DNA from 4 places in the Pseudomonas sp. ATCC 13867 genome. Region 4 is predicted to be linked to each of the others. Evidence: riboswitches for the same ligand, from Rfam matches in the RefSeq annotation. Region 4 holds a riboswitch; each other region holds the start of a gene.
The links. Region 4 has a riboswitch for cobalamin ahead of cobG (precorrin-3B synthase). Riboswitches for the same ligand answer to the same signal wherever they lie in the genome.
Positions count from the first base shown of each region.

Region 1 (7,179 bases), 840 kb from region 4:
GATGTTGTTCACCGTCACGCCGTCGTGGCTGTCCACGAGATTGCGCGTGGCGTCGGCGGAGAGCTGCCAGTGCCGGCCGAACTGCCACTGGCCGTTGGCTTCCACGCCACGCACGGTGATCTCGCCATTGCCGTTCACCCATTGATCGCCGACGAGGGTGATGAGGTCGGTGATCTCGCGACGGAACAGGGTGACGCTGCCGCTCCACGGCTGGTCGAACAGCTCGCCGGTGTAGTCCAGGCCCAGTTCGGCGTTGCGGCTGCGCTCGGGCTTGAGGTCGCGATTGCCGACTTCGTCGCCTGGTTCGTTGACGAACAGTTGCTCGGCGGTAGGCAACTTGAAGGCGGTGCCCAACTGGCCGCGCAGTTTGAGCTGCTGCGTGAGGTCGTAGAGCGAGGTCAGCATCCACACCGTGGCGCCCTCACCGCCCGAGATTTCCTCGCGGCGCACGCCCAGGCTCGGGTGCCAGTCGGGCAGCGCCTCGATGTTCGGTCGCAGCTGGGCGTAGAGCGCGTGGGATTCGGCCTTGTCGTTGTCGATGATCAGCACATCGTCCTGGCCCTTGTACCACTGGTTGTCGTTGCCGAAGACCAGCTCGTGGCCACCGCCGAAGCGTGCCTTGCCTTCGAGCTGCGCGCCCCAGTCGGTGAAGCCCCAGTAGTCGTTGTGATTGAGCACCTGGGTAGCGCCGCCCTGCAGGTTGTAGACGCGGTCGTAGCGGGTGTCCCAATCGTTGAGGTGGGTCTTGGCGAACCAGCTGAAATCGTCGCCGACACTCTGCTGGAAGGTCGCCGTGGCGATCTGCTGCACGCGGTTGTTGCTGGTGTGGTGGTTGGAGGTCGGCCGGGCGAAGTCCAGTTCGGCATCGGCGTACTGGTAGAACAGCTCCAGGCGCGAAGCGTCGCCGATGGCCTGGATGGCCTTGGCGCCGAACACGTTGACGTCGTACGAGCGACGCTTGTCGCTGACCGTACTGGTCATGTCCTGGTCGCGGTACGGCTGGTAGCCGTCGGAGCGGTTGTGGCTGACGTAGGCCATCAGGCCAAGGTCGCCCAGGCCGTTGTGCACGATCTTCTCGGCGCGGGCATCACCGCTGCGCCCCTTGAAGGTGTCCAGGCCGAGGTTCACCTCGCCGGATGCCTCGCGACTGCGCGCGCTGCGGGTGACGATGTTGATCACCCCGGACACCGCCTGGGTGCCGAACAGCAGGCCCTGGCCGCCCTTGAGCACTTCGATGCGCTCCACCGCGGTGGTCGGCAGGGTGTCGAGGTAGATGCCGCCGTAGAGGCGGTTGTTCAGGCGCACACCGTCCAGCAGGATCAGCGTGTCGTCGTTGCGTCCGCCGAGCAGCGAGTAGGTGCCGTAGTCGAACGGGCCGTTCTTCGGCGCGACGAACAGGCCGGGCACGTACATCTGCAGCACGCGGGTGATGTCGGCGCTGGGGCCGGCGCGTTCGATCTGCTGGCGGTCGATGACCTCCAGCTTGCTGCCGTAGCGGGCCATGTCCGCCACGGTGGTGGACTCCACCGAAGGCGCGTTGACGACTTCGTCGGCCAGGTTCAGCGGCGCTGCCGACAGGTGCGGGCCGAGGACGCAGAGGGAGAAAACGGGAGTCCAGCGCAGGGCACGCCGGTTCGGATAGATAGGAAGTTGCAAGGTGATCGCCTCGAAATCGGGATTTCGCAGGCGGCGCAGCGACACCCGGAACGAGCGCGCCCCGGGAACCGGCTCACGCCCGCCCACCGCGGGTTTGCCAAACAGGTTCCAGGCCGGTCTCCGGGCTTGCGAGGATCATGAAACATCCGCCTTCCCATGCCTGAGCACAGTGGCCTTGTGGATGCTCCGCTCGCTTACCGTTGCGGGGGCAGCGCCGGACTGATCGCACGAGGGCGACGCACCGGCTTCCCGTTTCACCCCACGCACGGCGGCGGGGGGCACCTGAAACGGGGCGAATCTGAACATTCGGGGAACGAAAGCGTCAAGCACGGGGGTTGAACAGGATGTTGCGGGAGCGGCGCAAAAGCGCAGGATCAGTGCCAGGGATCGTAGGTACCGAAACTCCAGATGTGCCCTTCCGGATCACGGCAGGTGAAACCCTGGCCGCCGTAGTCCTCGTCCTTGATGTCGATGACGATCTGCGCGCCACCGTCCACTACCGCGCGATACAGCGCCTCGGCATCCCTCACCACCACATAGATGCTCTGGGTGCAGCCGCCAATCTCGTCGGGCTGGCGCATCAGCCGGCCGTACTCGTTGTCGTGCAGCGACCCGAGCATCACCAGCCCACTGCCATCGGCCAGCGCCAACTGCGCGTGGGCGATGCCGCCGTGGTCATCGGCGACCACCAGCTGCCGCTGGAAACCGAAGGTGGCGCACAGCCAGTCGATGGCCTGCGGCGCATCGCGGTAGCGCAGGCAGGGAATGACGCTGGGGCGGGCGATGGGAGCGGGCGTGGGCATGGCGATCTCCGGCGAAAAAGGGCGCGAGGTTCTGAGCATAGTCGCCCGCTTTGCGCTGCTCAGCGCTGCCCGGCGACCAACCGCAACACGGGGAGCGACACCGAAGCGCAAGTTCCTGCAAGACCGCTCCAGGGACCAGCAGTAGTTTGGACAGAACGATCCCAAGGAGAAAACCACCGTGACCCAACGCCAACCGATCAACCTGCAGGACAAGCTCGGCCGCATCACTGAGACCTGGCAGCCGCGAGTGATCGCCGAGATGAACGACTACCAGTTCAAGGTGGTGAAGCTGCACGGCGATTTCGTCTGGCACAGCCACGCCGACACCGACGAGACCTTCATCGTGCTCGACGGCGAGCTGCGCATCGACTTCCGCGACGGCCCGCTGACCCTGCGAGCCGGCGAACTCTACGTGGTGCCTCGCGGCGTCGAGCACAAGCCCTATGCCGAACACGAGGTGCAGGTGATGCTGATCGAACCGCGCGGCGTGCTGAACACCGGCGACCAGGGCGGCGAACGCACGGCGGAGAATGATCGCTGGATCTGACCGTCGATCACCTGCCCTGGCGACCGCCGATCAGCGGCCGCTCCCGCTTCGCTGGCTGCTGCTATGCCTGTCGGAAGAACGCCGCTCCCAGCCGGAGACTGTCACGCCTGGGATACACAGGCGCGGCTCTGGCGGCGTCGCCGGTTCGGGTCCGCGTCCAGCGAAGCCCGGAGCCGGGCCGGAGGTGCGACATGCTTTATCTGGTGAACTGGACCATCCCCATCGAGAACCGCGACAGGATCATCCAGCGCTTCCTCAAGACCGGCGGCCAGCCGCCGCCCGGCGTGAAGCTGGTCGGTCGCTGGCACGCTATGGGCCACATGCTCGGCTTCGGCCTGGCGGAAGCCGAGAACCCCCTCGACGTGCAACGCTGGATGCTGCAGTGGACCGACCTGATGCACCTGCAGGTGCACCCGGCGATGACCGACGCGGAATATGCACCGCTGCTCGCGCAGATGCTGCAGCAGGCGGCGGACACCCCATCGGTCAGTCCCTGAGCGCGACCTCGCCCGGCTTGGCGCCGAAGCGCTTGCGGTAGTCGCTCGGCGCCATGCCGGTGATCTTGCGGAAGGTGCTGCGGAACGAGCCTGGATCGAGGTAGCCAACGGTGTAGGCGATGTGGTCCACCGTACCGTTGGTGAACTCCAGCAGCTCGCGCGCCTTGCCCACCCGCAGGTGCTGGCAGTACTCGGTAGGCTTGAGTCCGGTAGCGGAGCGGAAACGGCGCAGGAAGGTGCGCTCCTCCAGCCCTGCCTGGGCGGCCATGGCGGCGAGGCTGACGTCCACCGCGCCATTGCCCTGCAGCCAGTGCTGCACCTTGAGGATCGCGGCGTCGCCATGCCCCAGCAGCGGCGCGAAGTTGCTGCCGCACTGCTGGGCGCTGTCGCTGTGCTCCACCACCAGGAAGCGCGCGGTGCGGTTGGCGATGCTCGGGCCGAGCAGGCGGTCGACGATGCGCAGGCCGAGGTCCGACCAGGCCATCAGCCCGGCGGAGGTGATCAGGTCGCCATCATCGACGATCGGCTTGTGCGCCTCCAGGCGCACCCTGGGAAAACGCCGGGCGAAGGCCTCGGCCCCGCTCCAATGGGCGGTGGCGGAACGCCCATCGAGCAGGCCCGCCTCGGCCACCAGCAGCCCGCCGATGCACACCGAACCGACGATGGCGCCCTGCGCATGGCGCGCGGCCAGCCATTCGGTGAGATGGCGCAAGGGCTCAGCATCCGGCAGGCCGAACAGCGCCGGAGGGACGAGCACGGCGACCAGCCGGCTGTCCACGTCCGGGCGCGTGTCGAAGATACGCCGGGGCTCGCCGCCGTCCTCGCCGGACCAGTGGCTGACGCGCAGCGCCGGCAACTGCTGCGCGGCTTCTTCGCCAGCGATCCGCTCGGCCACCGCGAACAGGTCGGTCAACCCATGCAGCGCCGCCGCCTGCACACCGGGGTAGAGCAGCAACCCGATCTCGACGACGCTCCGTTGCACAACCATTGTCAGTTTTCCCCCGGTTATTGTCGTTCCGCCTGATCCCCCCGCGGCGCGCGGCGAACCATACTGGTTCCACTTCCTCACCCCTCAACGTTCAAGAAGGACTTCGGAAATGGCCAAGCAAGCGCTCATCCTAGTGGATATCCAGAACGACTACTTCCCTTCCGGCAAATGGCCGCTGGTCGGCATCGAGGCCGCCGCCGACCAGGCCGCCAGGGTGCTCGCCGCCTTCCGCGAGCGCGGTGATCTGGTGGTGCACGTGCGTCACGAATTCGAAAGCGCCGACGCGCCGTTCTTCGCCCCCGGCAGCGAGGGCGCCAAGATCCACGGCAAGGTAGCCAATCTGCCCGGCGAGCCGGTGGTGCTCAAGCATTTCGTCAACTCGTTCCGCGATACCGACCTGAAGGCCATCCTCGACCAGCACGGCATCGAGTCGCTGGTGGTCGTCGGGCACATGAGCCACATGTGCGTTGACGGCGCCACCCGCGCGGCCGCCGACTTCGGCTACCCGGTCACCGTGCTGCACGATGCCTGCGCCACCCTGGACCTGGAGTTCAACGGCGTGAAGGTGCCGGCCGCGCAGGTTCACGCGGCCTACATGGCAGCCCTGGCCTTTGCCTACGCCGAAGTGGTGTCCACCACCGAGTACCTGAATCGCTGAAAAGCACCGTAACGCTTATGTAGGAGCGAGCTTGCTCGCGAACCGCTTGACACCTTGGGTACCGGGCAGGTTCGCGAGCAAGCTCGCTCCTACAGTTGAGGACGGTCCTGCATATTGGGGAAAGGACGAGCACCGCTTTGCTGGCTTTCCGCTATGATCGACGCTCAATCGCCTGTCGATAAGGACATCCCATGAGCGTTTCGTCGATCGTCACCCTGGCCATCATCGCTGGCGTGATCTTCCTGCTGATCAGCGTGTTCAACCGCCTGGTGGCACTGCGCAACCGCTACCAGAACGCCTTCGCGCAGATCGAAGTGCAGCTCAAGCGCCGCTACGACCTGATCCCCAACCTGGTGGAAACCGCCAAGGCCTATCTCAAGCACGAGCGGGAAACCCTGGAAGCCGTGATCGCCGCGCGCAACGCCGCCGTCGCCGGCCTCAAGGCCGCCGCCAGCCAGCCGGGCGAAGCCTCGCGCATGGCCCAGCTGGCCAGCGCGGAAAGCGCCCTGGGCGGTGCCCTGGGCCGCCTCAACGTGACTCTGGAAGCCTACCCGGACCTCAAGGCTTCGCAGAACCTGCAGCAGGTCAGCGAGGAACTGTCGAGTACCGAGAACAAGGTCGCCTTCGCCCGCCAGGCCTACAACGATGCGGTGATGGAATACAACACCTACCGCCAGTCGTTCCCCGCCAACTTCCTGGCCACCACCTACGGCCACAGCAAGGACGCCAGTCTGCTGGAGTACGAGGACAGCAAGGCAATCCAGGCCGCGCCGAAAGTCGCCTTCTGACCTGCTCGTCGATGAATTTCTTCGAACACCAGGACCGCGCCCGCAGGCAGACCGGGCGCCTGGTCCTGCTGCTCACCATCGCGGTGGCCTGCCTGGTGATCATCACCAGCCTGGCGCTGGGCTGGCTCTGGCGCTACCTGGGTGAGCCCACGCTGCACCTGACCTCGCGCACCTCCCTGCCCGATCCGGAGCTGTACCTGTCGGTGGCCGCCGTGATCGTCGGCGTGGTCGTGCTTGGCGCGCTGTACAAGCAGGTGCAATTGAGCGCCGGCGGCAAGGTGGTGGCCGAGAGCCTGGGCGGCCGCCTGCTCAACCTCAGCGCCAGCAACGCCGACGAGCGCCGCCTGCTCAATGTCGTCGAGGAAATGGCCCTGGCCTCCGGGTCGCCGGTGCCGCCGGTGTACGTGCTGGAAGACGGCTCGATCAACGCCTTCGCCGCCGGCCTGACCCCGCGCGATGCGGTGATCGGCATCACCCGTGGCGCCATCGAGCAGCTCGAACGCAACGAGCTGCAGGGCGTGATCGCCCACGAATTCAGCCATATCCACCACGGCGACATGCTGCTCAACACCCGGCTGACCGCGCTGCTGCACGGCATCCTCCTGCTCGGCCTGATCGGCGGCATGCTGCTGCGCGGCTGGAGCGAGACCAGCACCGGCATCCGCGTCGGCAGCCGGAGCAGCAGCAACGACAAGAACGGCGGCGGCAGCGTGGTGCTGCTGGTGCTGGGCGCCGGCGTGGTGCTCTATGTGCTGGGCTACGTCGGCACCTTCTTCGGCCAACTGATCAAGGCTTCGGTGAGCCGCCAGCGCGAGTACCTGGCCGACGCCTCGGCGGTGCAGTTCACCCGCGATCCCTCGACCATCGCCGGGGCACTCAAGAAGATCGGCGGCAACCCGCTGGGCGCCCTGCTCAGCGCGCCGCGCGCCGCCGAGTTCAGCCACCTGTACTTCGGCGATGGGGTGGGCAGCAGCTGGTTCGACACCCACCCGCCGCTCAAGGATCGCATCCGCCGCGTCGATCCGGGCTGGGACGGCCGCTACCCGAAATTCGAGCCGCGCCTGGACATAGCGCTGATGAGCAAGGAAGCCTGGACCGCCGCCGTCACCGGCCAGCCTTACCAGCCCAGCGCGGTGGAGGTGGCGGTCGCCGCCGTCGGCGCACCGACTGCCGCCCACCTGCTGGAAGCCCGCAGCACCCTGCAGCGCCTGGACGAGCGCCTGCAGCGCGCCGCCCATGACA
Region 1 covers NC_020829.1:1,501,403-1,508,581, reverse strand. The annotation lists gene H681_RS06895 (TonB-dependent receptor plug domain-containing protein) at 1-1,656, opposite strand, end outside; cobalamin riboswitch at 1,751-1,957, opposite strand; gene H681_RS06890 (VOC family protein) at 2,031-2,459, opposite strand; gene H681_RS06885 (cupin domain-containing protein) at 2,638-3,006, shown strand; gene H681_RS06880 (DUF3303 domain-containing protein) at 3,198-3,503, shown strand; gene H681_RS06875 (GlxA family transcriptional regulator) at 3,493-4,491, opposite strand; gene H681_RS06870 (cysteine hydrolase family protein) at 4,601-5,149, shown strand; gene H681_RS06865 (LemA family protein) at 5,341-5,937, shown strand; gene H681_RS06860 (M48 family metallopeptidase) at 5,949-7,179, shown strand, end outside.
Region 1: another riboswitch for cobalamin. It lies ahead of H681_RS06895 (TonB-dependent receptor plug domain-containing protein); the one in region 4 lies ahead of cobG (precorrin-3B synthase).

Region 2 (7,179 bases), 2.3 Mb from region 4:
CGGGCGCGATCATGCAGGGAGTCTAGCGAAGTTCTTCGATGGAGCCATTCGTCGGGTGGGCCTGGTTCTCGTAACGGGATATTTCTGGACTTTGTTAGCAAGCTAACTAAAATTCGCCCGGTCGGTTTCCTGCCGGTGGTCTTGCCATGCCTGCTCTGCCTCCTTCGTTGTCTGCATTCGCCCAGGCCATCTTACGCCCCCGGGTGGTCGATCTGCAGTTCGCCATCAAGGCGGTGCTGGCGGGCGGGATCGCTCTCTACCTGGCGTTCGTCTTCCAGTTGCAGCAGCCGCAATGGGCGCTGGTCACGGTGTTCGTGGTCAGCCAGCCGTTGAGCGGCATGGTGCTGGCCAAGAGCGTGTTCCGCCTGCTTGGCACGCTGACGGGGGCGGCCATGTCGGTGGCCCTGGTCGCCTGGCTGGGGCAGGCGCCCTTGCCGTTCCTGCTGGCGATGGCGCTATGGCTGGCGTTCTGCACCGCCGGGGCGTCGATGCTGCGCAATTTCTCGTCCTACGGCTTCGTGCTGGCCGGCTATACCGCCGCGATCGTTGCCCTGCCAGCCTCGGCCGCGCCGCTGATGGTCTTCGACCAGGCCGTGGCCCGCTGTTCGGAGATCGGCCTGGGCATTGCCTGTGCTTCCCTGGTCAGCGTGCTGCTGTGGCCGCGCAGCACGGAGCAGCAGTTGCTCGAGCAGGCGCGCAAGGTCTGGTCGTCGACGCTGAAGGCGGCGTCCGCGGAAATGCTGGGCACCGATGAACACGCGGCGCTGATCGCTACCCTGGGCAGCATTCTGGAGCTGGATGGGCGGCAGGAGCAGGCGTGGTTCGAAGGTCCGACGGGGCGTCGGCGAGTGCCTGCGTTGCGTGGGCTCAATGCCGCCCTGCTCGGCCTGCTGCGCGCCGCGCGCCGGGTTGCGCGGGAGGGACGGTTGCTCGACGCCGCCGTCGAGCTGGCCGTGCGCCCCTGGCGCGAGCAGGTGCGCAAGTGCCTGGAGAATGCGCAACAGCCCGACTTCACCGCCTGCCGGGAGCATCTGCTCGGTGCGCTGGAGAACGTCGTAGGTGCACAGGAGCGCGATTACCTGGAATCTCTGCTGGCGGTGCTGGATCGGGGCCGGCAATCCCGGCGCAGCCTGGAAGTACTGCTTTACGGTGAAGCGACACGCGAGGCGCCGGCGCTGATCGTCTGGCACCGGGACGTCGAGCGCGGGCTGCTGTTCGGCCTGCGCAGCGCCCTGGCATTTCTCTGCGTGGCGGGGTTCTGGGTGGTCAGTGCCTGGCCCAGCGGCCTGGGCGCGGTTTCCATCACCGGTGTGGTGCTGAGCCTGTTCGCCAGCCGTGACGAGCCAGCCGGCGCGGGCCTGAACTTCCTGCGCGGCATCCTCCTCTCGATTCCCGTGGCGGCGGTTGCCGTGCTGGTGATCCTGCCGCGATGCGAAGGATTCACGGCGCTCTACAGCGTACTCGGCATACCGCTGTTCATCGCGGCGCTGTGCACGACGCGGCCGGCCATCGCCGCAATGGCATCGGCCTTCTGCATCTTCTTCGTGAAGAACGTGGGGCCGAGCAACCAGATGGTCTACGACCTCGACCACTTCCTCAATTCGGCGTTGGCGACGGTGCTGGGCGTGGGGTTCGCGGTGCTGGTGTTCAACCTGGTGGAGCTGCGGCCGGGGCGCCGCCACTACCGGCGAGTGCTCGGCGCACTGCTGGCCGACCTGGCACGGCTGACTCGTGGCCCGCTGCCCAGGCTGGAGGCCTGGTTCGACGGGCGCAGCGCCGACCGCCTGCTGCGCCTGGTGCAATACCAGGACGGCCTGCCGCGGGAACGCCGCGCCCAATGGCGGGGAGGGCTGTTCGGCCTGGCGTTGGCGGACGAACTGCTGTTCCTGCGCGACAGCCTGGGCACGGCGCGGGGGCCGCTGCGGCGCGCGCGGGACTCTTATCTGGCGCGGTTGCGGCAGTTGCTGCTCGACGGCGGGCCGCGTAACGACCGGGAGCATGCGCTGGATGGAGTCGAGGAGGCGCTGTCGGCTGCGTTGCAGGGCAATCGCTGGCTGGAGGAAGGCCAGCGCCGCCGGGCACGGGCCGCCGTCGGCCAATTGCGCTCGATCTGGTTGCGCTGGTGCCGGGAGGCTGCGGCCGACGCACCGGTGCGCTTCGTCACCCTGGGAGCGACAGGCCGCCGCAATTGACCGTGGCTGGCGACAGCCACTAAGCTGCGCGCCTGCTTCAGGTGCCCCCGGTGCAAGTCGGGGGTGAAACAGGGAAGCCGGTGAAGTCCGACCTCGCGGTCCGACCAGTCCGGCGCTGCCCCCGCAACGGTAAGCGAGCATCGAACCGCATTCCGCCACTGTGCCATCGGCATGGGAAGGCGCGGTTTCAGGAGCCTGTCACGGCCCACTCGCAAGCCCGGAGACCGGCCTGCTGCATGTCATGGCATCGCGGTGGGCGCTGTCGAGCGTTCCGGCGGATCGACCGCCGGGGCGCTACCGTCCTCCGCCTGCCTTTTTCGGTCAGAGCCGCGCGGGTGAGAGCGGCGGAGTGAGTTCACGTGAAGCATTTCCTCTATTGGCCGACAGCCCTGGCGCTGGGCGGCTTCTCCTGCATCGGCCTGGCGGCGGACGAAGCGCCGCTGGTGCTCGACGATCAACTGGTGACCGCCACGCGCACCGAGCGCCGCGCCGAGCAGACGCTCGCTTCGGTCAGCGTGCTGGACCGCGCCGACATCGAGCGCAGCCAGGCGCAATCGGTGCCCGACCTGCTGCGGCGGCTGCCGGGGATTTCCCTGGCCAGCAACGGCGGCCCCGGCAAGGCCACCAGCCTCTACCTGCGCGGCAGCGAATCCGACCATGTGCTGGTGCTGATCGACGGCATCAAGGCCGGCTCGGTTTCGTCCGGCGGTGCGTCCTTGCAGGACTTGCCGGTGGCGCTGATCGAGCGCATCGAAGTGGTGCGCGGGCCGCGTTCCAGTCTGTACGGTTCCGAGGCCATCGGCGGGGTGATCCAGATCTTCACCCGACAGGCACTGGAGCCGGGCTTCAAGCCCTGGGTCTACGCCGGGGCGGGTAGCCAGAGCACCTACGAAGGCAGCGCCGGAGCCTCGGCCGGCAACGGTCGCGGCTGGTTCGCCCTCGGCGTATCGAGCCTGGATACCGCTGGCATCGACGCCAAGGCCAACGGTGCCAGCGGCCATGAGCCGGACCGCGACGGCTACCGCAACCTGTCCGGTTCGCTGCGTGCCGGCTACCGTTTCGACAACGGCCTGGAGCTGGACGGCAGCCTGCTGCAAACCGATTCGCACAACGACTTCGACACGGTGAACAGCCGCCGCACCCAGGGCTTCGATGCCTACAACGATGGCGTGCAGCGGGTGATCGGCGGCCGCGCGCGCTTCGCGCCGCTGGAGCCCTGGCGGGTGAGCCTGTCCGCCGGGCGCAGCGAGGACAAGTCCGATGCCTACCAGGACGGTGCCTTCTACTCGCGCTTCGACAGCCGTCGCGACACCGCGTCCTGGCAGAACGACCTGGACCTCGCGCCCGGCCACACCCTGACCCTGGGCTACGACTGGCAGCAGGATGAACTAAGCAGTTCCACCGACTATGCGTTGACCTCCCGCGACAACCGCGGCACCTTCGCCCAGTACCTGGGCAGCGCGGGGCGGCATGACTGGCAACTGAGCCTGCGCCACGACGACAACCAGCAGTTCGGCAGCCGCAACACCGGCAACCTCGCCTGGGGCTACGCGCTGACCGACGCCGTACGGGCCTTCGCCAGCTACGGTACGGCGTTCAAGGCGCCGACCTTCAACGAACTCTATTACCCTGGCTACGGCAACCCCGACCTGGATGCGGAAACCTCGCGCAGCGTCGAACTCGGCGTGGACGGTCGCCACGGCTGGGGCCACTGGGCGGTGAACCTGTACCGCACGGCGATCGACGACCTGATCGCCTACGACTCGGCATTGCGTGCGCCGGACAATATCGACCAGGCGCGCATCCGCGGTGTCGAACTGCAGCTGGGCAGCCAGTGGCGGGACTGGGTGTGGAACGCCAACGCCAGCCTGCTCGACCCGGAAAGCCGCGCCAGCGGCAACCGTGGCAACGACCTGCCGCGCCGCGCCCGGCAGTTGTTCAACCTGGACCTCGACCGGCGCCTCGACGCGCTGAGCCTGGGCGCCAGCCTGCACGCCGAAGGCCGCCGCTACGATGACCTGGCCAACCGCAATCGCCTGGGCGGCTTCGCTACCCTGGACCTGCGCGGCGAGTATCGACTGAACCCGGAGTGGCGTCTGCAGGCGCGCCTGAGCAACCTGTTCGACGCCGATTACCAGACCACCCTGGGCTATGAGCAGCCCGGCCGCGCCGTACTCTTCGGCGTGCGCTACCAGGCCCTTTGAGAGGAGAGAGACCGATGAGCGAATCCCCGGAAAAGGACGAACGCCACCGTTCGCGCATGCAGCGCAAGAAAACCGTGGTCGACGAGAAGATCGCCCAGGCCCAGGGCGAGCGTGGTGTGTTCCTGGTCCACAGCGGCAACGGCAAGGGCAAGAGCAGCTCGGCCTTCGGCATGGTCGCCCGCGCCTTGGGCCACGGCATGAAGGTGGGCGTGGTGCAGTTCATCAAGGGCGCCGCCACCACCGGCGAGGAGGCCTTCTTCCGGCGTTTCCCCGAAGAGGTCAGCTACCACGTGATGGGCGAGGGCTTCACCTGGGAGACCCAGGACCGCCAGCGCGACATCGCCAAGGCCCGCGAGGCCTGGGACGTCGCCCGCCAGTTGCTGGGCGATCCGCAGGTCGGCCTGGTGGTGCTGGACGAGGTGAACATCGCCCTCAAGCACGGTTACCTGGCGCTGGACAGCGTGCTCGCCGACATCGCCGCCCGTCCACCGATGCAGCATGTGGTCGCCACCGGGCGTGGCGTGCTGCCGGCGATGGTCGAGGCGGCCGACACCGTGACCGAGATGGGCCTGGTGAAGCATGCCTTCAAGGCCGGGATCAAGGCGCAGAAAGGGGTGGAGTTCTGATGGCTGCCGTCGTGCCGGAACGCACCTGATGTCCGACTCCCGTCAGTGCCCCGCACTCCTGATCGCCGCCCCGGCCTCCGGCCAGGGCAAGACCACCGTGACCGCCGCCTTGGCACGCCTGCACACGCGCCTTGGACGCCAGGTGCGGGTGTTCAAGTGCGGGCCGGATTTCCTCGACCCGATGATCCTCGCCCGCGCCAGCGGCGCGCCGGTCTACCAGTTGGACCTGTGGATGGTCGGCGAGGACGAGAGCCGGCGGTTGCTTTGGGAAGCCGCCGGCGAGGCCGACCTGATCCTGATCGAAGGCGTGATGGGGCTGTTCGACGGTTCGCCCTCGGCGGCCGATCTCGCCCGCCGCTTCGACGTGCCGGTGATGGCGGTGATCAACGGCCAGTCGATGGCCCAGACCTTCGGCGCGCTGGCGGTCGGCATGGCTACCTACCAGAGCGACCTGCCATTCTCCGGCGTGCTCGCCAACCGCATCGGCAGCCAGCGCCACCGCGACCTGGTGCGCGACAGCCTGCCGGAATGGATCCGCTGGTATGGCGCGCTGCCGCGCGACACCGAGGTGGAACTGCCCAGCCGTCACCTGGGCCTGGTGCAGGCCGACGAACTGGCCGACCTCGACGCCCGCCTGGACGCCGCCGCCGATGCCCTGGCCGCCAGCGCCAGTACCGAGCTGCCGGCGCCGGTGTGCTTCGCGGCAGCCGGGCCGCGCGCCGCGCTCGGTCGTCTCGACGGCGTGCGGATCGGCGTGGCGCGGGACAACGCCTTCGCCTTCCTCTACCAGGCGAACCTCGATCTGCTGCGCGCACTGGGGGCCGAGCTGGTGTTCTTCTCGCCATTGTGCGACAAGGCGCTGCCTGCGGTGGACAGCCTCTACCTGCCCGGCGGCTACCCGGAATTGCACCTGCGCGCGCTGGCGGAAAACCTCTCCATGTCCCAGGCGATCCGTGCTCACCATGACGCGGGAAAGCCGATCCTCGCCGAGTGCGGGGGCATGCTCTATCTGCTCGACGCGCTGGCCGACGTGGATGGCGTACGCGCCGAACTGCTCGGCCTGCTGCCCGGCGAGGCACGCCTGCAGAAGCGCCTGGCGGCACTGGCGCTGCAGGCCGTGGCGCTGCCCGAAGGCACGCTGCGCGGCCACACCTTCCACCATTCGCTGCTGGACAGCCCGGAACCACCGCTGGCCCGTGGCGTCTGTCCGAACGACAAACCGGTGGCCGAGGCGGTGTTCCGTCGTGGCCGGCTTACCGCGTCCTACATCCACTTCTACCTGCCGTCCGCTCCGGACGCCGCGGTGGCCCTGTTTCGACCATGACCGACCATGACTCAGCACGCCTACAGCCTTGAAGAACGCGCCGCGCTCTACCGCGCCATTGCCGAGCGCCGCGACATGCGCCACTTCAGCGGCGGCGAGGTGGCGCCCGAGCTGCTTGCCCGTCTGCTGGAGGCCGCCCATCAGGCGCCCAGCGTCGGCCTGATGCAGCCGTGGCGGTTCATCCGTATCACCGCCAGGGCGTTGCGCCAGTCGATCCACCAACTGGTGGAGGACGAACGTGTGCGCACCGCCGAGGCGTTGGGCGAACGCTCCGCCGAATTCATGCGGCTGAAGGTGGAGGGGGTGCTCGACTGCGCCGAAGTGCTGGTCGCCGCGCTGATGGACGGCCGCGAGGCGCATGTGTTCGGCCGCCGCACGCTGCCGCAGATGGACCTGGCCTCGCTGGCCTGCGCCCTCCAGAACCTCTGGCTCGCCTCCCGCGCGGAGGGCCTGGGCATGGGTTGGGTGTCGTTGTTCGACCCGGCCGCCTTGGGCGAACTGCTCGGCCTGCCCGTCGGGGCCGAAGCGGTGGCGGTGATCTGCCTCGGGCCGGTGAGCGAGTTCTACCCGGCGCCGATGCTGGCCCTGGAGGGCTGGCGGCAGCCGCGCCCGCTCGGCGAGCTGCTGTTCGAGAACCACTGGGGGGAGCAGCCATGAGCCTGGCGCTGTTGAGTGTGCTCGGGGTGGCGCTGGACGCGCTGCTGGGCGAGCCGAAGCGCTGGCACCCGCTGGTGGCCTTCGGGCGCTTCGCCGATCGACTGGAGCGGCGCTTCAATCGATCGCGCACGGATGCGGCGGCCGACACGCCCGGTCTGGGCTGGCGCAGTCATGGC
Region 2 covers NC_020829.1:4,046,731-4,053,909, reverse strand. The annotation lists gene H681_RS18100 (ABC transporter permease) at 1-13, opposite strand, end outside; gene H681_RS18095 (FUSC family protein) at 147-2,192, shown strand; cobalamin riboswitch at 2,215-2,439, shown strand; gene btuB (TonB-dependent vitamin B12 receptor) at 2,552-4,396, shown strand; gene cobO (cob(I)yrinic acid a,c-diamide adenosyltransferase) at 4,411-5,022, shown strand; gene H681_RS18080 (cobyrinate a,c-diamide synthase) at 5,051-6,346, shown strand; gene bluB (5,6-dimethylbenzimidazole synthase) at 6,353-7,003, shown strand; gene cbiB (adenosylcobinamide-phosphate synthase CbiB) at 7,000-7,179, shown strand, end outside.
Region 2: another riboswitch for cobalamin. It lies ahead of btuB (TonB-dependent vitamin B12 receptor); the one in region 4 lies ahead of cobG (precorrin-3B synthase).

Region 3 (7,179 bases), 140 kb from region 4:
AGGGGCAGGGTGAGGGGCCGTCAGGCCGCTTCCCTTACAGCTCCGGCGTCCAGGTCACCGCCAGCAGCGCGGTGCGCCCCGGTTCGCGGTAGGGGCGGGCTTCGCCCATGAAGTCCATTGGACTGGTCGGGCGCAGGTAGTCGCCCAGGGTGTAGTCGCGGTCCAGGGCGTTATCCAGCTTCAGGTCGAAGCGAATCTCGTCGCTGGCCAGCCAGCTGGTGCGCAGGTCGAGCACGCCGTAGCCGGACAGCTCGCGGGTGTTGGCCGCGTCGTCGTAGCGCTGGCTGACCGCACGCCAGGTGCCGCCGAGGCCGATGGCGCCGAACTGGCGATCGAGGTCCAGGCTCAGGGTGCGGCGCGCGCGATACGGCAGGGTGTGGCCGGTGTCGCGGTCGCGCGGGTCGATCAGGCTCAGGCCGAGCGCGGCCTGCCAGCCCAGCACGTCGCGGGCGATGCTGGCTTCGAAGCCATTGATGCGCGCCTTGTTGATATTCTCCGGCTGATTGCTGGTGCTGTCCCAGGCGATCATGTCGTCGATCTCGGTGCGGTACAGCGAGGCTTCCAAGTGCGTGCCTTCGATGCCCCCACGCCATTGCAGCTCGTAGGTCTTCGAGGTCTCGGCCTTGAGGTCCGGGTTGCTCGCGCCGGGGTAGTAGAGGTCGCTGAAGGTCGGCGCGCGGAAGCCTTCGCCGTAACTGGCGATCCAGGTCTGGCTGTCGCCCACCGGTAGGCTGAAGGCGGCGTTCCAGCTGTTCTGGCTGCCGTAGGCCTGGTTGTTGTCGTGGCGGATACCCAGCTCGGTGCCGAAGCTGTCGCCCTTGAAGCTGTGCTGGGCGAAGAAGGCGCGGTTGCTGCGCTGGTCGTCGGCGAAGGCAGTGGTGCCGTCGACCTTGTCTTCGTACCAGTCGGTGCCCAGCGCCAGCTGGTTGGCGTCGTCCAGTTGCAGGCGGTTGATCCAGCTCGCCGAGTGGCGGGTGGTTTCCAGCGTGCCGTTGTTCCAGCTGTCGGCGGCGCCCACGGCCTTGTTGCGGTCGAAGCTGCGGCCCAGTTCCAGGCGGCTGTTCCACATCTTCGAGATCTGGCCGTCGAGGTAGGCGCTGTAGCTGCTGACGCGGAATTTGTCCTGCGGGCGGCCGGGCTCGAAGTTGTAGGCGTCGTCGTATTCGTTCTTGCCGCGCTGGTCGTTGAGGTTCAGGCCGGCCTTCCAGTCTTCGCTGAAGTGGTGGTCCAGGTTCAGGTGCACGGCCTTGTTGCGCTGGGCGTCGTGATCGTTGTCGGCGCCGACGTTGTCGCTGGTGCGATCCCAGCCCTGGCTCTCGTCGAGGCTGCCGCCGAGGTTGTAGCGGGTCTGCTCGTCGCCGCCGGACAGGCTCAGGCTGCGTTCGAAGGTGCCGTGGCTGCCGGCAGCCAGGCGCACTTCGGGGTGCAGGCCGGCTTCGCCGCGACGGGTGAAGATCTGGATGACCCCGCCGATGGCGTCGGCGCCGTACAGCGCGGAACGCGGGCCGCGGGTCACTTCGACGCGCTCGATGCTGTCGATGCTCAGGTAGTCCAGGCGGGCGATGCCGCTGCTGGCCGAAGCGACGCGCTGGCCGTCGACCAGTACCAGGGTCTGCGCAGTGCTGGTGCCGCGCACGGAGTACGAGACCACGCCGCCCGAGCTGCCCATCTGCACGCCGGGCACGCGGGCGAGCAGGGCGGGAACGCTGCGCACTTGTAGCCGCTCGATGTCGGCACGGGTGAATACGCTGTTGGCCGAAGTGGCTTCGGCGCGCGGCTGGGCCTGGCGTGCGGAGGTGATCACCTGGTCGGAGAGCGAGTAGATATCGCTGGCAGCGAAGGCCATGCCGGGCAGCAGGCTGGTGGCCAGGGCGAGTCGGGTCAGTTTCATGGAGCGTCCTCAAAAGCGGTCGGATGACTTTCGAGGAGGGCGTGGCAAGGGCGGACAGGGGCACCGCACTTGACGGTGATGCCCTCCGCAACACCTGTCGGATCGCGTCGAGGGCGGTCTCCGGGCTGCCGACGTCACATCGCCGCCTTCCCGCATTCAGCAGTGGCGGATGGCGATGCTGCGCTCCTTAAGGGGCGCGTCGGTTACCGTTGCGGGGGCAGCGCAGGTCTTTCACCTGCTTCCCGTTACCTCGAACGAAAACGGGCGCACCTTAGTCGGTGCGCCCGTCACTGGCAATACTCCAGGGGAGGGATGCGCCGATCGGCCTCAGCGCTTGCCGAGGGCCTCCAGGCGCGCCTTCACCGAGGCTTCGATGCCGGCGGCGTCTAGCCCGCACTCCGCGAGCATCTGCGCGGGCTTGGCGTGCTCGACGTAGTAGTCCGGCAGACCCAGGTGCAGGATCGGCTGCTGCAGGTTCTCGTGGGCGAGGAATTCGCTGACGGCGGCGCCGGCGCCGCCCATCACCGAGTTCTCCTCGACGGTCACCAGCAGCTCGTGGCTGGCGGCCAGCTGGCGCACCAGTTCCTCGTCCAGCGGCTTGACGAAGCGCATGTCGGCGACCGTGGCATCGAACTGCTCCGCCACTTTCAGCGCTTCGGCCAGTTGCACGCCGAACACCAGGAAGGCGACCTTGCCGGCCTTGCCTTCACGGCGAACCACGCCCTTGCCGATCTCGACCGGTGCCAGCGCCGCCTCGATGGGAGCGTTGGGGCCGGTGCCGCGCGGGTAGCGCACCGCCGCCGGGCCTTCGAAGTGATGGCCGGTGGTGAGCAGCTTGCGCAGTTCGTTCTCGTCGCTGGGGGTCATCACCAGCATGCCGGGGATGCAGCGCAGGTAGGAGAGGTCGAAGCTGCCGGCGTGGGTCGGGCCGTCTTCGCCCACCAGACCGGCGCGGTCGATGGCGAACAGCACGTCGAGGTTCTGCACCGCGACGTCGTGGATCAGCTGGTCGTAGCCGCGCTGCAGGAAGGTGGAGTAGATCGCCACCACGGGCTTTGCGCCGTCGCAGGCCATGCCGGCCGCGAGGGTCACGGCGTGCTGCTCGGCGATGGCGACATCGAAGTAGCGGTCCGGGAATTTGTCGGCGAAGGCGACCAGGTCCGAGCCTTCCTTCATCGCCGGGGTGATGCCGACCAGGCGCGGGTCCTGGGCGGCCATGTCGCACAGCCACTGGCCGAACACGCTGGAGTACTTCGGCCCGCCGGCCTTCTTCGGCACGGCATGGGCGGGAGCGCCTTCGGGTTCGAGCTTGGTGATGGCGTGGTAGCCGATCGGGTCGATCTCGGCCGGGCCGAAGCCCTTGCCCTTCTTGGTCACCACGTGGAGGAACTGCGGGCCCTTGAGGTCACGCATGTTGCGCAGGGTGGCGATCAGGGTCGGCAGGTCGTGGCCGTCGATGGGGCCGATGTAGTTCCAGCCCAGCTCCTCGAAGAGCGTGCCGGGGACCAGCATGCCCTTGGCGTATTCCTCGGTGCGGCGGGCGATCTCCCAGGCGCCGGGCAGGCGCGAGAGCACCTTCTTGCTGCCTTCGCGCATGCTGCTGTAGGTGCGGCTGGAGAGAATCTTGGCCAGGTAGTTGGACAGGCCGCCGACATTGTTGGAGATCGACATGTCGTTGTCGTTGAGGATCACCAGCATGTCGGCCTTGACCTCCGACGCGTGGTTGAGTGCCTCGAAGGCCATGCCGGCGGTCAGTGCGCCGTCGCCGATCACCGCCACCGACTTGCGGCCCGAGCCCTGCATGCGGGCGGCGATGGCCATCCCCAGCGCGGCGCTGATGGAGGTGCTGGAGTGACCGACGCCAAAGGTGTCGTACTCGCTCTCCGAGCGGCGCGGGAAGGCGGCCAGGCCGTCCTTCTGGCGCAGGCTGCCCATGCGCTCGCGGCGACCGGTGAGGATCTTGTGCGGGTAGGCCTGGTGGCCGACGTCCCACACCAGACGGTCGTCCGGGGTGTCGAAGACGTAGTGCAGGGCGACCGTCAGTTCGATGACGCCCAGGCCTGCGCCGAAGTGCCCGCCAGTCTGGCCGACGCTGTACAGCAGGTACTGGCGCAGTTCGTCAGCGAGGGTCAGCAGCTCCGCTTCGCCCAGGCGACGCAGCTCGACCGGCGTGCTGGCGCGGTCGAGCAGGGGCGTGGCAGGGCGCGCGCGGGGAATCTCGTGAAACGTCGTGGGCATCAGGCTGATCGTTATGAGAAGGCAAAGATGCGGAAGTTTACCCGAAGCTCCGGATTGGCCCAAGCAACGTGGGGCCAATCCTTCGGACGACCGGATGGTCGGATCGTGGCTACCCCGCTGTGCCGAAATCGTCGTCACGGTCGCCGATTGCGCGCAAGCGGGATGGGGCCTGAGCGGCCACTGTAGACTCAGCCCCGGCCCGGTGGCGGATTGCCGCAGCGGGCGGAAACGATTGGCAGGGATCGAGGAGGACGGCGTGATCCGATTGAGTCTGGATGAACTGCGTGAACTGGCGGTGGCGATCCTGCGCCACAACGGCTTCAGCGAACCCCACGTACAGGCGGTGACCGATACCGTGCTGGCCGGCGAACGCGATGGCTGCACGTCCCACGGGGTCTGGCGACTGCTGGGCTGCATCCACACGGTGCGCGCCGGCAAGGTGGTGCCTGATGCCGTGCCGGAGTTGTCCGAGCCTGCGCCCGCGCTGGTGCGCGTGGATGCCAAGGGCGGATTTTCCCAGTGCGCCTTCGACCTGGGCCTGCCGAAGCTGGCGGAGAAGGCCCGCAGCCAGGGCCTGGCGGCGCTGGCGATCAACCATTGCGTGCATTTCTCGGCCCTGTGGGTGGAGATCGAGCGGATCACCGCCCAGGGCCTGGTCGCGCTGGCGGTCACCCCGGCCCAGGCCTACGTGGCGCCGGCCGGCGGAACCCGACCGTTGTTCGGTACCAATCCCATCGCCTTCGGTTGGCCCCGTGGCGAGAACGATCCCTATGTCTTCGACTTCGCCACCACAGTGGTGGCGCGCGGGGAAATCCAGTTGCACGAGCGCGAGGGCAAGTCGATCCCGCTGGGCTGGGGTATCGATGCCCAGGGCAGCCCCAGCACCGACCCGAGCGCGGTGCTCGAGGGCGCCATGCTGACCTTCGGCGGACACAAGGGCTCGGCGCTGGCAACCATGGTCGAGCTGATTGCCGGTCCGCTGATCGGCGACCTGACCAGCGCGGAATCCTCGGTGTTCGACGAGGGCACCAGGTCCTCGCCCTATCACGGCGAACTGCTGATCGCGCTGGACCCGGCGCGCTTCCTCGGCGCGGACGCTCCGCAGCATCTGGCGCGGGCGGAGAAGCTGTTCGACTCCATCGTCGACATGGGCGCGCGCCTGCCGTCGCAGCGGCGTTTCGCGGCGCGCCAGCGCAGCCTGGCAGAAGGTGTGGAGATCAGCGATTCGCTGTATGCCGATTTGCGCAAATTGTTGGAATAACGCGACGTCCTTGTAGGAGCGAGGGGGACGCCATCGATATTGCTCGCGAACAGCTTGGCTCCGCTGCTTGGTTGGTTAGCGAGCAAGCTCGCTCCTGCGAAGAACACGGCTCGGCGGATAACGCTGGCGCGTTATGCGCCCTACGAAGAGCAAAAGCTGTGCACAAGAAAGCCCCGGCGCAAGGCCGGGGCTGAGCATTGGCGCGGGACTGGCCGACAGTTCATTCCCGTACTCAGCGAGTCACCGCGCTGCGCGTCGTCTCGCCATCCACCAGCCGGGCGATGCCCAGCGGGTTGGCGTCCTTCAGCGCATCGGGCAGCAGCGCGTCGGGGTAGTTCTGGTAGCACACCGGGCGCAGGAAGCGGTCGATGGCCAGGCTGCCGACCGAGGTGCCGCGCGCGTCGGAGGTCGCCGGGTACGGCCCGCCGTGGACCATCGCATCGCAGACTTCCACGCCGGTCGGGTAGCCGTTGATCAGCAGGCGCCCGGCCTTGCGCTCCAGCGCCGGCACCAATGCGGCGAGGTGCGTCAGGTCCTCGGTTTCGGCGATCAGGGTGGCGGTGAGCTGGCCGTGCAGGCCGTCCAGCGCGTGGCGCAGTTCGGCTTCGTCGGCCACCTCGACGAGGATGGTAGTCGGGCCGAAGACTTCTTCCTGCAGCAACTCCTCGCCTGCCAATAGCAGTTCGGCCTTGGCCTGGAACAGCTGCGGCAGCGCCTGGTTGCCCTCCTGCGGCTGGCCGGCGAGGTGGCGCACGGCGGGATGGGCAAGCAGGCGGGCGATGCCTTTCTCGTAGCTCTTCAGGGTGCCGGCGTTGAGCATGGTCTGCGCCGGGCGCTGGCCGATCTCGGCGATCAGGTTGGCGACGAACAGGCTGAACGCCGGCGAGGCGATGCCGATCACCAGACCGGGGTTGGTGCAGAACTGGCCGCAGCCCATGACCACCGAATCCACCAGCTCGCGGGCGATTTTCTCGCCGCGTGCTTCCAGGGCGGCGGGCAACACGAGGACGGGGTTGATGCTGCTCATCTCGGCGAACACCGGGATCGGCTGTGGGCGCGCGGCGGCGAGATCGCACAGTGCGCGGCCGCCCTTGAGCGAGCCGGTGAAGCCGACCGCCTGGATCGCCGGGTGCCTGACCAACGGCTCGCCGACGCCGGCGCCGTAGATCATGTTGAACACGCCGGCTGGCATACCGGTGGCTTCGGCCGCGCGGGTGATCGCCTCGCCGACGAGTTCGGCGGTGGCCATGTGGCCGCTGTGGGCCTTCACCACCACTGGGCAGCCGGCAGCCAGCGCCGCGGCGGTGTCGCCACCGGCGGTGGAGAAGGCCAGCGGGAAGTTGCTGGCGCCGAACACGGCCACCGGGCCGACGCCGGTGCGGTACTGGCGCAGGTCCGGACGCGGCAGCGGCTGGCGCTCGGGCAATGCGCGGTCGATGCGCGCGCCGAGGAAGTCGCCACGGCGCAGGACCTTGGCGAACAGGCGCATCTGATTAGCGGTGCGGCCCCGCTCGCCCTGGATGCGTGCGGCGGGCAACGCGGTCTCGCGACAGACGGTGGCGATGAAGTCATCGCCAAGGGCTTCGAGCTCAGTGGCGATGGCGTCGAGGAACTGCGCGCGGCGTTCCGGCGACAGCGCGTTGTAGACCGGGAAGGCGGCTTCGGCGGCGCGGGCGGCGGCGTCGACTTCGGCTTCGGTGGCCTGGATGAATTCGCGGGGCAGGGCTTCGCCGGTGCTGGCGTCGAGGCTCTGCAGGCGGACGGTGCCGGTGCCGATGCGCTGGCCGGC
Region 3 covers NC_020829.1:792,515-799,693, forward strand. The annotation lists gene H681_RS03715 (TonB-dependent receptor domain-containing protein) at 35-1,891, opposite strand; cobalamin riboswitch at 1,986-2,190, opposite strand; gene dxs (1-deoxy-D-xylulose-5-phosphate synthase) at 2,219-4,129, opposite strand; gene H681_RS03725 (Ldh family oxidoreductase) at 4,386-5,390, shown strand; gene H681_RS03730 (aldehyde dehydrogenase (NADP(+))) at 5,623-7,179, opposite strand, start outside.
Region 3: another riboswitch for cobalamin. It lies ahead of H681_RS03715 (TonB-dependent receptor domain-containing protein); the one in region 4 lies ahead of cobG (precorrin-3B synthase).

Region 4 (7,179 bases):
CAGGGCGCGCACGACCGCATCGACTGGCCCGCCACCCTGCGCAACGGCCGCCCACGACGCCGCGCGGACCTGCTGCTGTGTGCCCGCGGCCGCACGCCCGCCGAACTCTGGCTGGTGATCGTCGACGCCTCCGCCAGCACCCGCCGCCACGGCGCCCTCGCCCAGGCCAAGGGCTTGCTCGCCGACACCTTCGAGCAGGCCTACCGGCAACGCGCCCGCCTCGCCGTGCTGCACGCCACGGGCGCACAACCGCGCTGGTTGTGGCAAGGCCAGAAGGCTTCGAACCAATTGCAGGACTGGCTGGCGCAACTCGGCGCCGGCGGCGGCACTCCGCTGATCGAAGCCCTGCATCAGGCCCGCGACTGGCTGGAACAGCGCCGGCGGCAGAAGCCCGCTGAGTACCAGCGGCTACTGGTGCTGACCGATGGCCGTCTGCGCGACTGGCCGCCGCTACAGCCGCTGAACTGCCCGACGGTGCTGGTGGATATCGAGGCTGGCGCGGTGCGGATGGGGCGGGCGCAGCGCCTGTCCGCCGAGCTGGGAGCGGATTATCGGCACATCGATGATCTTCCCGAGAGTCCTCCGCTACCCTCGTGAGCTGGCCTATTTCCACACAGAGACCGACATGACAACAGTTGCGATCCTCTACCGTGAAGCCGCCACCGATGAAATATCTGCGCTGCTGCAGGAATGCCAGCTGGTCGCGCTACCGGCCGTAATGCGTACCGAAGGCCGACGCCTGGCCACGACACTGCGCGGCGAACGCGACGCACAGGAATGTGGCATCCTGCTGCTGGAAATTCCGCTGCGGACACGCGAGTACGGTGAAGATTTCGTGGCCGTACTCTTCCACACTCACCGATACGAGTACCGAAGCCCGGGGCGGCTGCAAGCCGTCATGCAAAAAGCACTGGACGCCTGGGAGCATGCAGGGCGACCGGATGAGTTCTTCATCGACGCCTAAGGCTCCCCATTGCGCCCATGCAGCCGGAACCCCGGCCGCTCGCTCAGCCGTTCGTAGTAGGCCGCCACGGCAGGCAGATCGGGCCGCCGCATGGGCGTCAGGTACCAGCGGTTCACCGACAGGCCGAGCACGATGTCGGCAAGGCTGAAGCCGGTGCCGATGACGAAGGCACCGGTGCGCTGCAGTTGCCGGTCCAGCAGGGACATGCAGTGGTTCCACTGCGCCTCGCTCAGGGCGATGGCGGATTCGTCGGTATGGCTGGGGCTGTTGCGCACCCGCGCCATGAATGCATAGCGCCAGGCGCTGTTCAGCTCGGTGGCCTGCCAGCCCATCCACTGCTCCACCCATGCGCGCTGGCGGGGCGCGGTGGGCAGCAGGTCGTGGCGCGGATACTGGTTGGCCAGGTAGCTGCAGATGGCGTTGGACTCCCAGAGTACGAAGTCGCCATCGACGATCACCGGCACCATTGCATTGGGATTGAGCGCCAGGAACTCCGCCTCGGCGGTGGAGCGAAAGCCGCTGCCCCAGTCTTCCCGCTCGTAGGCCAGGCCCAGCTCGGCGCAGGTCCAGAGCACCTTGCGCACGTTGATCGATGACGCGCGACCGAGGATTCGCAACATGCTGTCACTCCCTGTGAAAACCGGAACCCAGCATAGAGGCCAACGGGGTGGTGGAGAAGCGCCGTATCGCCACGACATCGGAGGTGACCCCTGCAGGAGCGAGTTTGCTCGCGAATCACCACGAAGCTGTGAACCACCACACCGTCAATCGGCTGCGAGGAGCTCCAGCGCCTGCCAGAGCGAGTCGAGACTGTCGAACTCCCGCTCCACCGCCGGCAGTGTCGGCCGCGCCAGGATCAGCACCGGCACACCGCGCTCGCGGGCGACCTGCAGTTTCGGTTCGGTGGCCTGGCTGCCACTGTTCTTGCTGACCAGCACGTCGGTGCCCAGGCGGGTGAACAACTCGCGCTCGCCATCGAGGCTGAAGGGGCCGCGCGCACCCAGCACTTCGGCGCGCTCATTGCCGGACAGGCTTTGCAGGCAGCGCACGGTCCAGTACTGGTGCGCGGGAGTCTCGTCGAGATGTTCCAGCGGCTCGCGCCCCATCGTGAACAGCGGGCGATGGAAAGGCTCCAGCGCGGCGATCAACGCCGGCCAATCGGCCACTTCGCGCCAGTCGTCCTCCGCTCCCGCCTGCCAGCCGGGACGACGCAGCGCCCAGCATGGCACGCCTGCCAGTTGCGCGGCGCGGGCGGCGTTGGCGCTGATCTGCGCGGCGTAGGGATGGGTGGCATCGAGCAGTAGCTCGAAACCCTGCTCACGGATGAACGCAGCCAGTCCCTCCGCGCCGCCGTAGCCGCCGACGCGCACTTCGCAGGCGAGGTCGTCCGGCACCTTGCCGAGGCCGGCCAGGCTGTACAGGTGCCGCGGGCCGAGACGCCGGGCGATGGCCAGCGCCTCGCCGGTGCCGCCCAGCAGCAGTACGCGCTTCATCGCACCTCCAGCGCTTCACCCACCAGATTGCCCTGGCGGTCGATGGCGAAGACTTCCAGCACCACCTCGACGGGCACGATGCGCCGGGCGAATGCCAGCGCGCGGGCGCAAACCGCATCGCCAAGGGCGATCCCCTCCGCGCGGCACAGCGCCAGCGCCTGCTGGCTGGTGTTGGCCGCGCGCATGCGTTGTTGCAGCTCCGCCGACGCACCGATCTCCGCAGCCCACTCGGCCAGTTGCGGCAGGTCGATGCTGGAGTGACGGCTGTGCAGGTCCATGTGGCCGGCGGCGAGCTTGCTGATCTTGCCGAAGCCGCCGCAGACGCTGAAGCGCTCCACCGGCACCTTGCGCAGGTGCTTGAGCGCGGCGCCGGCGAAGTCGCCCATCTCGATCAGCGCGGTGTCGTCGAAGCCGTAGCGGCGGCGCATGGCATCCTCGCTGGCGTTGCCGGTGCAGGCGGCGAGGTGGCGGAAGCCGTTGGCGCGGGCGACGTCGATACCCTGCTGGATCGAGGCGATGTACGCCGAGCAGGAGAACGGCCGGACGATGCCGGTGGTGCCGAGGATCGACAGGCCGCCAAGAATGCCCAGGCGCGGGTTCATGGTCTTGAGCGCCAGCTCGGCGCCGCCCTCGATATTGATCGTGACGTCGAAGCCGCCGGCATAGCCGCACTCGGCCGCCAGCACGGCAAGGTTGTCACGCATCATCTGCCGCGGTACCGGGTTGATCGCCGGCTCACCCACCGCCAGCACCAGCCCCGGCTTGGTGACGGTGCCAACGCCCTCTCCCGCGTGGAAACGCACACCGGGCTCAGCGCTCAGGGCGACGCGGACGAAGACCAGCGCACCGTGGGTCACGTCCGGATCGTCGCCGGCATCCTTCAGCGTGCCGGCTTCGGCGCCGTCGACGGTAAGCCGGCAGAACTCCAGGCGCAGGGTCGCGCTGCGCTCCTTCGGCAGCACGATCTGCGCCGCATCGCTGGCCACGCCGGTCAGCAGCAGGCGCGCCGCCGCCAGGCTGGTGGCGGTGGCGCAACTGCCGGTGGTGTAGCCACTGCGCAGCGGGCGAGGTTCTTCGGGCGTCTCTTCACGCATGGGCGTCACGCATCGTCAGTCGGCCAGGGGCTTGTGCACTTCCAGCAGGGTGATCGGCAACGCCGCGCGCCAGGTATCGAAGCCACCCAGCGGCTGGGCCTGGGCCACGGAAAGACGGGTCAACTCGCCGCCAATGCGCTCGCGCCAGCTCACCAGCAGCGCCTCGCTCTGCAGCGTGACGGCATTGGCCACCAGGCGGCCACCGGGCTTGAGCTGATCCCAGCAGCGCTCGAAGACACCAGGCACGGTCACGCCGCCGCCGATGAAGATCGCCTCGGGACGCTCCAGCCCCTGCAACGCGTCCGGCGCGGCACCGCAGACCAGTTGCAGCGCCGGCACGCCAAGGGCATCGCGGTTGAAGCGGATATGTTCCTGGCGCCCGTCGTTGGCTTCGATGGCCAGCGTGCGGCAACTCGGGTGCGCGCGCATCCACTCGATGCCGATGGAGCCACAGCCGGCGCCGACGTCCCAGAGCAACTCGCCCGGCGTTGGCGCCAGCCGCGCCAGGGTCACCGCGCGCACATCGCGCTTGGTCAGTTGGCCATCATGGCGGTAGGCCTCGTCCGGCAAGCCGATGGTCAGGGGCAGACGAACCGCGTCTGAGCCGGCTACGCATTGCACCGCGACGATATTCAGCGCAGCGGTCTCGCTCGGTGACCAGTCGCTGGCCAGCCCATCCATGCGCCGCTCCGACTCGCCCCCCAGGTGCTCCAGCACGCAGATGCGGCTAGGGCCGAAGCCGCGCTCGCGCAGCAGCGCGGCGATGGCGGCCGGACTCTCGCCGTCGTTGCTGAGGACCAGCAGTTTCGCGCCATGATGCAGCTGCGCGTTGAGCGCCGCCAGCGGACGTGCCAGCAGCGACAACAGCGTGCAGTCCTGCAACGCCCACCCCAACCGCGCGGCGGCCAGAGCGGCGGACGATGGTGCGGAAATGACCTGCATTTCCTCGGGCGGAATCTGACGGGAAAGGCTCGCGCCGACGCCGAACAGCATCGGGTCGCCACTGGCCAGCACACAGGTCGGCTCACCGCGCCGACGCAGTACCGGCTCCAGGCTGAACGGGCTCGGCCAGGCCTGACGGCTGGCGCGCAGGCAGTGCGGCAACAGCGCCAACTGGCGCGGCGCGCCGATCACCTCGCTGGCTGCGAGCAGCGCACGGCGTGCCGCCTTGCCGAGGCCGGCGTAACCGTCCTCGCCGATGCCGACGATGGTCAGCCAGGGCGTCATGGGGATTCCTCTGAAGGGATGCGATGATCGATCCGACGGGCAGGCTTGTTCCGCCCTCGGGCAAAGCAGGCATAATACCCGCATCGTCGGTGCTCGTAGGACGCTTCGCTGTTTGAAGGCGATGCATCCGAGAGCCGAAGAGGGAACACGGAAAAACCGTGGCTGCCCCCGCAACTGTAAGCAGCGAGTCCGCGCACTTCGACCACAGCGTCTGTTGTCGTCGATCTGGCCACTGGGCAACCGGGAAGGCCGTGCCGGATGAGGACCTGCCAGCCAGGAGACCTGCCGACGAAACCAGTCGCGCGTGCAGACATCGAGCGGGGTGTATCGGTGTCGTGAAGTCCCCTGTGGGGATTCGCAGGTCACCGCGACCCAGCCCTGGTGACCTCAGTGCAAGACTCCTCAGCTCTGCCCGTCCGTCCGCATGCCTGCCCTGGCCTGCTGCGCATCGTGGCCTCCCGCGATGGCGGCATCTGCCGCATCAAGCTGCCCTGTGGACAACTCGACGCCCAAGCCGCGCGCGCCATCGCCCTGGCTGCCGAACGCCATGCCGACGGCGTGCTGGAAGCGACCAACCGCGCCAACCTGCAGATTCGTGGCGTACATGCCGGTGCCGAGAATGCGCTGAGCCGTGATCTGCTGGCCGCGGGCCTCGGCCCGCGCGAGCTGGCGGCGGACGATGTGCGCAACCTGCTGGTCAGTCCGGCGCTCGGCCTGGATGCGGGCACGGCATTCGACGCCCAGCCGCTGGCGCGTCAGTTGCTCGATCTGCTGGAGCGCACCCCACGCTTCCACGGCCTCTCGCCCAAGTTCGGCGTGCAACTGGATGCCGGCGAGTCGCTGGCGATGCTGGAGCACCCCAACGATATCTGGCTGTCGGCGATGTCTGAGGATGCCGCGCCGCTGTTCGCCTTCGGCCTGGCCGGCTGTCCGCCGCAGCGCAAGACTGATCGTCCCGCCCTCGCCGCGGTGTCCGCCGAGCAGCTACCGCTGCTGGTGGAAACCCTGCTGCACCTGTTCCTCGATCTCGCCGGCGACGGCCAGACGCGCATGCGCCACCTGCGCGAGAAGCTCCGCGACGAAGCGCTGCTGGAGCGCCTGCAGCAACGCCTGCCGTTCCTCCTGCGACTCGGTCCACTTGTGGATAACTGGCGGCGTCCTGCGCCCCAGGCTTTCGGTTACCTGGGGATTCGTCCGCAGCGTCAGCCGGAACGCACCCTGGTCGGTGCGGGATTCGTCCTCGGTCGTCTCGACAGCTCGATACTGTTCGGCCTCGCCGATCTGACAGAGCGTTTCAGCGGCGGACAGCTGCGTCTGACGCCCTGGCAAAGCCTGATACTCCCCGACGTGGCCCCGGCCGATGCTCCCGTCGCACTCGGCGCACTGGCCAATCTCGGCCTGCTGATCGACGCCGCCCAGCCGCTGTCGCGCCTCATCGCCTGTAGCGGCGCCAGCGGTTGCGCGCGCGGGCTGGCCGACACCAAGGCCGATGCCCTGCGCCTGGCCGAACGCCTGCGCCACGCACCGCCGGCCGGCGTGCACCTGTGTGGCTGCCCGCGCTCCTGCGCCGCCGCCCACGTCGCCTCCTACACCCTGCTGGCCGTCGCCGACGACCGCTATGACCTGTTCCGTCGCGCCGATGGCGTGGCCGGCTTCGGCCAGCCGCTGGCGCGCAACCTTTCCCTCAAGGCTGCCGGCGACCTGCTGGCCGCACCCGGAGCCCCCACCGATGCTTGATTACATTCGCGACGGCCAGGCGATCTACCGCCAGTCCTTCGCCACCATCCGCGCCGAAGCCGAGCTCTCCGCCATCCCCGCCGACCTCGAGAAACTCGCCGTGCGGGTGATCCACGCCTGCGGCATGGTCGACGTCGTGCAGGACCTGCGCTTCTCCGCAGGCGCCGGTGCCATCGGCCGAGCGGCGCTGGCCGCTGGCGCGCCGATCCTCTGCGATGCGCGAATGGTCGCCGAGGGCATCACCCGCGCGCGCCTGCCGGCGCACAACGAGGTGATCTGCACCCTCAACGATCCGGACGTCCCGGCGCTCGCCCGCGAGCTGGGCAACACCCGTTCGGCCGCGGCGCTGGAGCACTGGCGCGAGCACCTGGAAGGCAGCGTGGTGGTGATAGGCAACGCGCCGACCGCGCTCTTCTACCTGCTGGAAATGCTCGATGCCGGCGCACCGAAACCGGCGCTGATCCTCGGCTTCCCGGTGGGCTTCGTCGGCGCCATGGAATCCAAGGACGCCCTCGCCGCCGACAGCCGTGGCGTGCCCTACGTGATCGTCCGCGGCCGCCGTGGCGGCAGCGCGATGGCGGCCGCCGCGGTGAACGCCCTGGCCACGGAGGTGGAGTGATGACCGGCCGCCTCATCGGCCTGGGCGTCGGCCCGGGCGACCCGG
Region 4 covers NC_020829.1:656,534-663,712, reverse strand. The annotation lists gene H681_RS03075 (VWA domain-containing protein) at 1-597, shown strand, start outside; gene H681_RS03070 (hypothetical protein) at 626-964, shown strand; gene H681_RS03065 (glutathione S-transferase family protein) at 961-1,584, opposite strand; gene H681_RS03060 (cobalt-precorrin-6A reductase) at 1,729-2,457, opposite strand; gene H681_RS03055 (cobalt-precorrin-5B (C(1))-methyltransferase) at 2,454-3,551, opposite strand; gene H681_RS03050 (bifunctional cobalt-precorrin-7 (C(5))-methyltransferase/cobalt-precorrin-6B (C(15))-methyltransferase) at 3,567-4,778, opposite strand; cobalamin riboswitch at 4,849-5,082, shown strand; gene cobG (precorrin-3B synthase) at 5,160-6,515, shown strand; gene H681_RS03040 (precorrin-8X methylmutase) at 6,508-7,134, shown strand; gene H681_RS03035 (precorrin-2 C(20)-methyltransferase) at 7,134-7,179, shown strand, end outside.